2 regions of the Shigella sp. FC1967 genome follow, and region 1 is predicted to be linked to the other one. Evidence: predicted binding sites of a transcription regulator. Region 1 holds the regulator's gene; the other holds the start of a gene.
What was found. Region 1 encodes PurR, which represses purine synthesis genes. Its sites were predicted from a motif close to CANGCAAACGTTTGCNTG; they were not measured.

Region 1 (6,500 bases):
TTCGTACCCATATCATTGAATTACCCAAAGAGTTAGTCAGCAATTTAGAGACAGGTGCTTCTGTTGCAAATAATGGTTGCTGTTTAACGGTCACTAAAATTGAAGGTACACAGATTAGCTTTGATTTAGTGAAAGAGACATTACGTTTAACTAACCTTGGTGAATTAAAGGTCGGCTCCGAAGTAAATATTGAGAGAGCGGCTAAGTATGGTGATGAAATTGGTGGCCATGTGATGTCTGGTCATATTGTAACAACGGCTGAAGTTGCCAAAATCATTACGTCAGAAAATAATTTACAAATTTGGTTTCGTATTTTTGATAAAGCATTAATGAAGTACATTTTACATAAAGGTTTTATTGGTATTGATGGGATCAGCCTCACTGTGGGCGATGTCGTAAATAACCGTTTTTGTGTTCATTTAATACCAGAAACGCGCGATAGAACAACATTGGGTTGTAAACGCCTTGGTGATAAAGTCAATATTGAGCTTGACCCTCAAACTCAAGCGATTGTCGATACTGTAGAGCGTGTTATGGCACAACAAGCGCAGCAACAAGCTTTATTAGCAGCACAACAACTTAGCAATGAAGAATAAATTTCACATAATTAATGTTGTTGTTCTGAACAGATAGCCAAAGAAAAAGCCAGTTTGTCAATCAAACTGGCTTTTCTCTTTTTATCAAAAGAATAATTAACGCGGGATCTGTAGACCGCCGATCTGGCCTTTAGGACTGAGTACTATTTGCCATAACTGGATATCTCTAGCGCGAAATGCACCCGCACAGGCATTAAGGTAATAGCTAAACATACGTTTAAAGCGCGGAGTGTAGTTAGATTCAATATCTGGCCAACAAGCTAAAAAACGCTGATACCACGCCATTAATGTTTTATCGTAATCAGCACCAAAGTTATGCCAATCTTCCATCACAAATTTATTGTCCATTGCATGAGCAATTTTTTGAATAGATGGTAAACATCCATTAGGAAAAATATACTTGCTTATCCAGCTATCTACATTCACTTTATCGCGATTAGAACCTATGGTGTGCAATAAAAACAGACCATCTTCTTTTAAATTATGGCGAACGACATCAAAATAAGTGGCGTAATTCTTAGGGCCAACATGCTCAAACATACCGACAGAAACGATACGATCAAATTGTTCATGCAAATCACGATAGTCTTCTAAAATAATATTAACATCAAGTCCTTGGCATCGTGCTTGTGCTAATTTCTGCTGTTCAACAGAAATAGTGACCCCAGTGACAGAAACTCCAAAATGTTTTGCGGCATAAGCGGCAAGTCCACCCCAGCCACAGCCAATATCTAATAAGGTCATACCTGGTTTTAAATCTAATTTTCGGCAAATTAAATCTAATTTATGCTCTTGGGCTTGGTCTAAATTATCTGCATTTTTCCAGTAACCACAGGAATATTGCATATTAGGATCAAGCATGGCAGTAAATAGGTCATTACCAAGATCGTAATGCTCTTTACCTACCATCCATGCGCGTTTTTGTGTTTGTAGATTAAAAAGGCGGGCTGTTGCAATCTTAAAAATATCATGTAGGTTTTGTGGGAGCTTATCTTCAAGACCAGCACGTAAAACTTTATGAAAGAATATATCCAGTCGCTCACAATCCCACCAACCATCCATATAACTTTCGCCGAGACCTAATGAGCCTTGCTGTAATACTCTTTTATAAAAATTCTGATTGTGAACCTGAATATCATAAGGTTCTGAGCCATTAACTCGAATATCAGCGTGAGCTAACAGTTCTATTGCGATCTTTTTAAAAGGATCGTTGGAGGTCTTTCGGCCTTCTTCTACACAAGATGTACTCATATACTCTCCGCGTAAACTAAGCGGGTTTTGAAACATAAAGCTAAAAAAGGATGTGTGCAGATTGACAGTATTAAAATGGTATTGTGTTCAAAATGCATTGAACGAATAGAATTAATAAAATAACTAATCTGCCATAATCAGCAAATAATCTGTTTAATGTTTCAAAATCCGAAAGAAAAATAAATAAAACGCTATTACAGCGTATAAGCAAGTATAGAGATGTAAATTGTTTTTCTCTAGAAAAGAAAAAGGCCATTTTTTATAAAATGGCCTTTTTAAGATAAATCCTAAAAGGGAGGGTGGTGATTATTCTACTGTTTGAACCGTGTGTTTGATAACAGATTTATTTCGCTGAATAAAGTAGCCAACAGCCATTGGGATTGCGGTTAACGCCATAATTGCAGTGGTGTTAATCAGAGGTTGTTGGCTGATAAATGCAGACACAATAAAACTGGCTAAGCTGCAAAGACCCAATTGAAGTGCATTTTGTAACGCAGCGGCTTTACCACTGATTTCAGGATAAGCGGATAAAGCATTAGATACCGCGATTGGATAAGATGCACCATTCATTGCGGCCATAATACAGAACGGAATTAAAATAGTCGTTAATGTTGGTTCCGTAAATTTAGCAACAAGGTATAAGGCGGTCATACTGACAGCATAACCAATTAATAACAGTGGTAGTAACGTTTTACCAGTCATTTTTGACAGTAAAATACGGCAACCATAACCACCCACCATAAATGCAATAGTTTGTGGAATATAACTTAAACCGATATCCTGTGGCGAATAACCCATTTTTTCAAGAATGATGGGTGAGCCGGCTAACCAAGCAAAGAAACCTGCACTACAAGAAGCGTAAACTAATACGTTACCTGTATAGAGAGGCGATTTTAGTAAAGTGATAAATGAAGCAGAAGATTGGTTCGCATCTGTGACTGATTTTTGTTTAATGTTTTTTAGCATTAATGTCGGTAGCATTAATACTAACGTTACTGCCATTAACAGCATGAAAATCATACGCCAGCCACCGTGCTCTAATAGCGATGCACCGATTAAAGGTGCAAGTGCAGGTGATAATGCAACCAGTGGCATAATTAAAGCAAAGACATGCTGAGCGCGAGATTCATCAAAACGGTCGATAACAAGAGCTTGCCAAATAACGGCAGCAGAGCAGACGCCGAAAGCTTGTAGGAAGCGCATAGCCAGTAAGCCAGTTGCACTTTCAACCCACAGCATACCAAGGCAGCCTAAAGAGAAAAGGCTTAAACCGATAAGAAGAATAGGTTTACGACCGACTTTGTCAGAAAGTGGTCCCCAAAGTAATTGAGCAACAGCAAAGCCAAATAAAAAGATACTTAAGCTATTACTAATAGCCCCTTCGCTAATAGCGAGTTCACGCTGCATCATACCAAATGCAGGTAAATACATATCAATAGCTAAGTAACCTAGCATACTTAAACCCGCTAGGTACACCATAAAGCTCATAGGTGTTTTTGATTGTGTGGATGTTTTAGAATTCATTTTATTTTCTATGCTATGTGATGTAGAACATTTTATATATTGTAACGAAGACTTATTTTACTTGTGAAACGGGAATATTTGGTTAATGCTGTGAAAAATTTTCAAAGGAATAAACTCTATGTGGTCAGAATACTCTTTAGAAGTTGTTGATGCAGTCGCAAGAACAGGAAGTTTTAGTTCTGCTGCTCAAGAATTGCACAGAGTGCCATCCGCCGTTAGTTACACTGTTCGGCAATTAGAGGAATGGCTTGCCGTTCCCTTGTTTGAACGCCGTCACCGTGATGTAGAATTAACCGAAGCAGGTAAAATTTTTATCAAAGAAGCACGATCTGTTATCAAAAAAATGAATGACACTCGGCATCTTTGTCAACAAGTTTCTAATGGGTGGCGCGGTCAGTTTAGTATAGCCGTTGATGGCATTGTAAAACCAGAAAGAACACAACAACTTATTCTCGATTTCTATCGTCATTTTCCTGATATTGAACTGTATGTCTATCCTGAAGTGTTTAATGGCGTATGGGACTCCTTGGTCAATGGGCGTGTTGATTTAGCTATTGGTGCAACAAGAGCCTCACCAATTGGTGAACGTTATAGCTTTAGAGATATGGGTTTTATGCCGTGGCGCTGCGTTTGTCATGTTGATCACCCTTTAGCAAAAGCACAACATCCATTAACGGATGATGAAATGCGGCCTTATCCAAGTTTATGTTTAGAAGATACCTCACGCAGTTTGCCAAAGCGTGACACATGGGCGCTAAATAACCAACGCAGGATGGTCGTACCAACATGGGATATGGGGCTTGAATGTTTGTTAGCGGGATTATGTGTAGGAATGGTGCCTTGGCACCGTGCTGAATCTTTAATTAAACAAGGCAAGCTGGTTACTTTACAACTAGCACAACCATTGCCAGACAGCCCATGCTGCCTGACGTGGGTCGATAAAAGTGAATCTCCCGCTTTAACATGGTTGTTAGATTATCTTGGAGATAGCCAAACCTTAAATGAGGAGTGGCTTCGTTAGAAATCAGGTCGTTGAATAAATATGAATTAACGACGGTAGTCGATAAAAGGACCATCAGCGACTGAACGACGCTCAACTAATCGTGGATGAACTTCGATTGTTTGGGCGTCTTCGCGTTTATTGACGATGCGATCAAGCAACATTGATAATGCCATTTGACCTAAACGTTCTTTTGGCTGGTGGACGGTCGTTAGGGCCGGTGTAAAATAACGAGCATTACGAATATTGTCATAACCCACAATAGAAATATCGAAAGGAACACGTAGGCCAAGTTCATCTGCTGCACAAATCGCACCCATTGCCATCACATCACCACCACAAAAAACAGCAGTAGGGCGATGTTTTTGATTTAGCATTTGGTACATGGCTTTATAACCAGATTCCGGCTCAAAGTCGCCTTGTACAATCCATTCATCTTTTACTGTGATTTTTGCTTCTTCCATGGCTTTTAAAAAACCTTGTAATCGGCCACCACCAGTATTACGTTCTAATGGACCAGGAATAATACCAATGTCACGATGACCTCGCTCAATAAGATAACGACCCGCAATATAGCCACCGTGGAAAGCGTTATCGATGATGGTATCTGTAAAGTCGCCACGCGCTTTACCCCAATCCATGACAACCATTGGAATATTACGATAGCCTTCTAAAAGAGTCAGAAGGTGATCGGGATATTCAGAACACATGACTAATAATCCATCAACACGTTTTTGTGCCAGCATTGCTAAATAGGCTTTTTGTTTATCAAGGTTATTATGTGAATTACATAAAATCAGTGTGTAACCTTTGCTATAACAACTATTTTCAACAGCTTCAATCACTTCAGCAAAGTAAGGGGCTTCACTGGACGTGGCTAACAGGCCAATAGATTTGGTGTGATTGACTTTTAAACTACGCGCAACGGCACTAGGTGAATAATTTAATTCTTTTATAGCGGCCCAAACTGCTGCCCGTGTGTTCTCAGCAACAAAACGTGTTTTGTTGATCACATGAGAAACAGTCGTGGTTGATACGCCTGCGCGTTTTGCCACGTCTTTTATTGTTGCCATGGTGTGGAAAACTCCTGACCTTCATTGGTCTCTTTTATCTAATTTTGTGGTTTGACTGCCAGTATAGTCATACATAGGGCAAACACTGGCAATAATTTAGCGATTAGCTGTGAATTTTGTATGATCTAGCTCAAAAGTGAAAGTATTAATCAATGTTATAAATTGTGCACTGGTCGCTATTTTAACAAATATTGATATGTGATAATAATTAACCATGACAAGGTTATGGTTAAAATGTGTATTATAATCATTTTGAGGGAGAAATAGATGGATACGGATCTGAAATTTGGTTTGAGTACAGCAGTTGCAGCGCTTGTTATGATCGTTTTATTTTCGACTATGTTATTCTAATCACTGCTTTATAGATTATCCGATCAATTTAAATAATAAATTATCGAATATCTGAATATAACAAAGGGCTCGAGGCCCTTTGTTATTTTATCACTAAAAATGAATCTGAATCACTCACCTTTGATTATCAAGCTCAATTAAGCAAGGTTAGCTTCAACAAATGACCAGTTAACCAATGCCCAGAACTCTTCTAAATATTTAACGCGCGCGTTACGGTAGTCGATGTAGTAAGCATGTTCCCATACATCAACAGTTAACAATGGTTTGTCTTCGCCTGAAACAGGAGTTGCAGCGTTAGACGTGTTAACAATTGCAATCGAACCATCTGCTTTTTTAACTAACCATGTCCAACCTGAACCGAAGTTTTTAGCTGCCGCATCATTAAATTGTTTTTTGAACTCTTCAAAAGAGCCAAATGCTTTGTTGATAGCATCAGCGATTTTTCCTGTTGGTGCGCCGCCTGCATTTGGTGCTAAGCAGTTCCAGTAGAAAGTGTGGTTCCATACTTGAGCTGCATTATTAAAGATGCCACCATCAGTAGATTTGATGATTTCTTCTAAAGATTTGCTTTCTAAATCAGTACCTTTAACCAGATTATTTAAATTGGTTACATAGGTTTGGTGGTGTTTGCCGTAGTGATATTCTAAAGTTTCTTTAGAGATGTGTGGCTCAAGAGCATCTAACGCATAAGGTAATTTTGGTAAT
Region 2 (5,505 bases), on a different contig from region 1:
GAAATGTTTAAAGTCCCAGCACTTAACCTTGATGCCCCCGCCGCCGCCGTAGAATGTATTCACGCTTATTCTCTCATTCATGATGATTTACCTGCGATGGATGATGATGATTTACGTCGTGGTAAGCCTACATGTCATATTGAGTTTGGTGAGGCCAACGCAATTTTAGCGGGTGATGCATTACAAACATTAGCCTTTGAGATCTTAGCCAAAAATCCCATGCCTGATGTTGCAATCGCCGATCGCGTTGCTATGATTGCTGAATTAGCAACAGCCAGCGGGCTGGCAGGTATGTGTGGTGGTCAGGCACTTGATCTTGAAGCCGAAGATAAATCAATTGACCTCGCATCTCTTGAAAAAATCCATTTACACAAAACAGGTGCATTAATTCGTGCAGCTGTCCGATTAGGTGCATTTAGTGCTGGCTCAAAAGGCCATAATGTATTACCCGCACTAGATAAGTATGCCCACTCTATTGGCCTCGCATTTCAAGTACAAGATGACATTTTAGATGTCATTGGCAGTACTGAAGAAACAGGAAAACGTCAAGGGAGCGACCAAGAGTCAGGAAAAAGCACATATCCGGCACTCCTTGGATTAGCACAAGCTCAAAAGAAAGCACAGGAATTGTATAACGAAGCACTGGATGCCTTAGCGTTTCTTGAGCAATACGAGTACGATACGACCACGCTTAAACAATTAGCGAGTTTTATCGTCAAACGGAAAAACTAATAAAAAATAAAGAGAGCAGCTTACCTGTTCTTTCCCTATTACAAGTGATTAATTAATAGGCATCACATGAGCATTGATATCGAAAAATATCCCACATTGGCGTTGGTTGAAACACCAGAAGATTTGCGCCTATTACCAAAAGAGAGTTTACCTAAACTCTGTGATGAGCTAAGGCTATTTCTTCTAAACAGTGTCAGCCGCTCAAGTGGTCACTTCGCCTCAGGTTTAGGTGCTATTGAGTTAACGGTTGCTCTTCATTACGTTTATAAAACCCCTTTTGATAACCTCATTTGGGATGTTGGCCATCAGGCTTATCCTCATAAGATCTTAACAGGTCGCCGTGACCGCATTGATACTATCCGTCAAAAAAATGGATTGCATCCCTTCCCTTGGCGAGAAGAGAGTGAATATGACAAGCTTTGTGTCGGTCACTCTTCAACCTCTATCAGTGCAGGTCTAGGTATGGCTGTTGCAGCTGAGCAAGAAAAGCTGAACAGAAAAACAGTTTGTGTCATTGGTGATGGTGCAATTACTGCGGGTATGGCTTTTGAAGCAATGAACCACGCAGGGGATATTGAACCTGATATGCTCGTTATACTTAATGACAACGAAATGTCGATTTCAGAAAACGTTGGTGCATTAAACAATCACCTTGCACAATTGTTATCTGGCAAACTGTATACGACCTTGCGTGAAGGTGGAAAAAAGGTCTTTTCTGGTATTCCCCCCATTAAAGAATTACTGAAAAAGACGGAAGAACATATTAAAGGCATGGTGGTTCCAGGCACCATGTTTGAAGAGCTAGGCTTCAACTATATCGGTCCAGTTGATGGTCATGATGTTATTGCATTAGTACAAACACTCGCTAATATGCGTGATCTAAAAGGCCCTCAACTTCTGCATATTATGACTAAAAAAGGCCGTGGATATGCGCCTGCTGAACGTGATCCTATTAGCTGGCACGCTGTACCTAAGTTTGATCCACAAGCAGGTACATTACCTAAAAGCCCGAATGCACGACCTACATTTTCCAAAATTTTTGGTGACTGGTTATGTGAAGAAGCCTCAACTGATCCCAAACTCATGGCTATTACCCCAGCTATGCGTGAAGGCTCTGGTATGGTGCGTTTCTCAAAAGAATACCCATCACAATACTTTGATGTTGCGATCGCAGAACAACATGCCGTTACGTTTGCAGCAGGTTTAGCAATTGGGGGTTATAAGCCGATTGTTGCTATCTATTCAACATTCTTACAACGCGCTTACGACCAAGTGATCCACGATATTGCCATTCAAAAACTACCTGTTTTATTCGCTATTGATCGTGGCGGTATTGTGGGAGCTGATGGTCAAACTCACCAAGGCGCTTTTGATCTCTCGTTCTTACGTTGTATTCCTAATATGATCATTATGGCGCCAAGTGATGAAAATGAATGTCGCCAAATGCTTCATACTGGTTATCACTATCAAGATGGCCCTGTTGCCGTACGCTATCCAAGAGGTTCTAGTGTTGGTGCGCAATTGCAACCACTTAATCCACTACCTATGGGTAAAGGTATTATTCGTCGTCAAGGCAAGGGAATTGCGATCCTAAACTTTGGTACATTACTACCAGAAGCGTTAGAAGTGGCTGAAAAATTGGATGCTACTGTCGCTGATATGCGTTTTATCAAGCCTCTTGATCAATCACTTATTCTTTCTCTCGCTGAACAACATGATATGTTAGTAACGCTAGAAGAGAATGCCATTATGGGCGGCGCTGGTAGTGGTGTTAATGAGTTGCTCATGCAAGAACGTTGCCTTGTACCTGTCTTGAACTTAGGTATACCTGATCTTTTTGTACCACAAGGTGGACAAGAAGAAATCAGAGCTGACTTAGGATTAGATGCCGAAGGTATTGAGAAATCAATTAAGGCTTATCAAGCTAACTAATTGAATTAAATTGATTAAAAACCTCTCCTGATTAACTAAAGGAGAGGTTAATACATTTTTTAGGCTGTGATTATCTACTTGTATAATACTGGTTTACGCTTTCATACTTCTTATTCCCCCCATATAATCTTGTCCGTTATCACATTTTTATGAAATTCACTGAAAACAAATACTTTTTTTCTTGAAACCATTCAGCGTTAATTTATTCAATCAAGTTTAGATTTTTCTTTCTTTTTGTTCACCAACGAACGTTTCGTATCATGTTCACAATATGAATAAATCAAACTTGTTTTCCCCTCTTTCTTTTCTACTATGTAGACAGCGAAACGTTTCGCTGAGGAGGAAACATGAAAAAAGGTGTATTACTTAATAGTCCTATCTCGAGTGTCATTTCACGTTTAGGACACACTGACAAAATCACTATTGCAGATGCCGGATTACCTATTCCCTCCTCTGTTGAACGGATTGATCTTGCTCTGACTCAAGGTATTCCAGACTTTATGTCCGTACTGCAGACGATCACTCATGAGATGCAAGTGGAAGCCGTAATGCTGGCGGACGAAATTAAAACGATCAATCCTTCTCTTTTTAATGAAATCATCTCTTACCTCCATTTATTAGAACAAGAGCAGAAGAAACCTATCCAAATAATCTCTGTTTCACATGAAACATTAAAGAAGCAACTTACTGAAAATAAAGCTGTTATTAGAACGGGTGAATGTACACCTTATGCCAATATTGTGTTGTTTTCTGGTGTGACTTTTTGAGGACAATATGGAACCTTTACTTGAACTTAAAGATATTGATAAGTCATTCCCCGGCGTAAAAGCACTATCAGGCGCAACGTTGCGAATTTACCCAGGTCGAGTAATGGCTTTAGTCGGTGAGAATGGCGCAGGAAAATCAACACTGATGAAAGTACTCACTGGGATCTATAAAAAAAGATGCTGGCGAAGTGATTTATCAAGGCAAAAGTTGTGCTTTCAATGGCCCAAAATCTTCCCAAGAAGCAGGAATAGGCATTATTCATCAAGAGCTTAACCTTATTCCAGAATTAACCATTGCAGAAAATATCTTCTTAGGTCGTGAATTTACACGTGCTTTTGGTGCTATCGATTGGAAGAAAATGTATACAGAGGCCGATAAGTTATTAGCCCGATTAAACCTTGCTTACAGTAGTCACCGTTTAGTGTCTGAATTATCAATTGGCGATCAGCAAATGGTAGAAATTGCCAAGGTGCTTAGCTTTGGTTCCAAAGTGATTATTATGGATGAACCAACAGACGCATTAACTGACACTGAAACTGAATCACTATTTAGTGTTATTCGTGAACTGAGGGATCAAGGTTGTGGCATTGTTTATATCTCACACCGTTTAAAAGAGATCTTTGAGATTTGTGATGACGTAACGGTACTACGAGACGGCCAGTTTATTGGTGAAAAACCTGTCGCTTCATTAAAAGAAGACACCCTGATTGAAATGATGGTGGGGCGTAAGTTAGAAGATCAATACCCTCGTATTAATATTCCACAAGGAAAAATAAAACTTAACGTCATTAACCTCAGTGGCGAAGATGTTCACGAAGTGAGTTTCTCATTACATGAAAGCGAAATTCTTGGTATTTCAGGATTAATGGGAGCGGGTCGTACTGAGTTAATGAAAATTATCTACGGCGCATTACCCAAAACTAATGGCACCGTTGAGTTAGATGGTAAACCCTGCCAAATCAAAAAACCCGTTGAAGGATTGGAACAAGGTATTGTTTACATCTCTGAAGATAGAAAGCGTGATGGTTTAGTGCTTGGCATGTCAGTAAAAGAAAATATGTCTCTGACTGCACTTCGCTATTTTAGCCGCAGTATGGGTGTGATTAATCATAAAGAAGAGCAACTCACGGTCGGTGACTTTATTAAATTATTCAATATAAAAACGCCTTCAATGGATCAAACTATTGGCTTTTTATCTGGGGGAAATCAACAAAAAAGTGGCTATCGCAAGAGGCCTAATGACTCGCCCTAAAGTACTTATTCTTGATGAACCCACTCGTGGTGTTGATGTGGGCGCTAAAAAAGAAATTTATCAGCTAATTAATAAATTTAAACAAGAAGGATTAAGCATCATCTTAATTTCTTCTGAAATGCCTGAGGTAATGGGAATGAGTGACCGTATTTTGGTTATGCATGAAGGTCGTATTAGTGGTGAGTTTTCGGCACACAATGTCACACAAGAAATGCTAATGGCAGCGGCTGTTGGTAAACAATATGACGCGAAATTAGGAGCTTGATATGAGCACAAATTCAATTCCAGCGTCAAAACGTTGGTTCTCAAAAGCTTGGCTATTAGAACAAAAATCGCTGATTGCATTACTACTTCTGATTGTTGTGGTTTCCACACTCAGCCCTAATTTCTTTACCTTAAATAATATTTTCAACATTCTCCAACAAACATCGGTTAACGCCATTATGGCAGTTGGAATGACTCTAGTTATTTTAACATCAGGCATCGATCTCTCTGTGGGTTCATTGCTTGCTTTAACTGGCGCCGTTGCAGCATCTATGGTTGGAGCGGATGTTAATGCGCTGGTTGCTGTTGTTGGCGCATTGGCATTAGGTGCGGCTATTGGAGGAGTAACAGGAATTATCGTTGCTAAAGGTAAAGTACAAGCCTTTATTGCTACGTTAGTCATGATGTTATTACTGCGCGGTGTTACGCGTGTCTATACCGACGGCAGCCCAATTAATACCGGGTTTAGCGATAATGCCGACCTATTTAGTTGGTTTGGTATTGGTCGCCCATTTGGTATTCCAACCCCCATTTGGCTAATGATGATTGTCTTTTTA

Region 2: the regulator PurR is predicted to act here: its motif matches at 2,984-3,001, upstream of rbsD (D-ribose pyranase).

The regions. Positions count from the first base shown of each region.
Region 1 is NZ_MIIZ01000585.1:580-7,079, reverse strand. Features, by position in the region: gene BHE89_RS06050 (riboflavin synthase subunit alpha) at 1-596, shown strand, start outside; gene cfa (cyclopropane fatty acyl phospholipid synthase) at 693-1,847, opposite strand; gene punC (purine nucleoside transporter PunC) at 2,154-3,371, opposite strand; gene punR (DNA-binding transcriptional activator PunR) at 3,490-4,392, shown strand; gene purR (HTH-type transcriptional repressor PurR) at 4,419-5,444, opposite strand; gene cydH (cytochrome bd-I oxidase subunit CydH) at 5,712-5,795, shown strand; gene sodB (superoxide dismutase [Fe]) at 5,933-6,500, opposite strand, start outside.
Region 2 is NZ_MIIZ01000222.1:12,229-17,733, forward strand. Features, by position in the region: gene ispA ((2E,6E)-farnesyl diphosphate synthase) at 1-732, shown strand, start outside; gene dxs (1-deoxy-D-xylulose-5-phosphate synthase) at 799-2,664, shown strand; gene rbsD (D-ribose pyranase) at 3,012-3,431, shown strand; partial or broken gene rbsA (ribose ABC transporter ATP-binding protein RbsA) at 3,439-4,949, shown strand; gene rbsC (ribose ABC transporter permease) at 4,951-5,505, shown strand, end outside.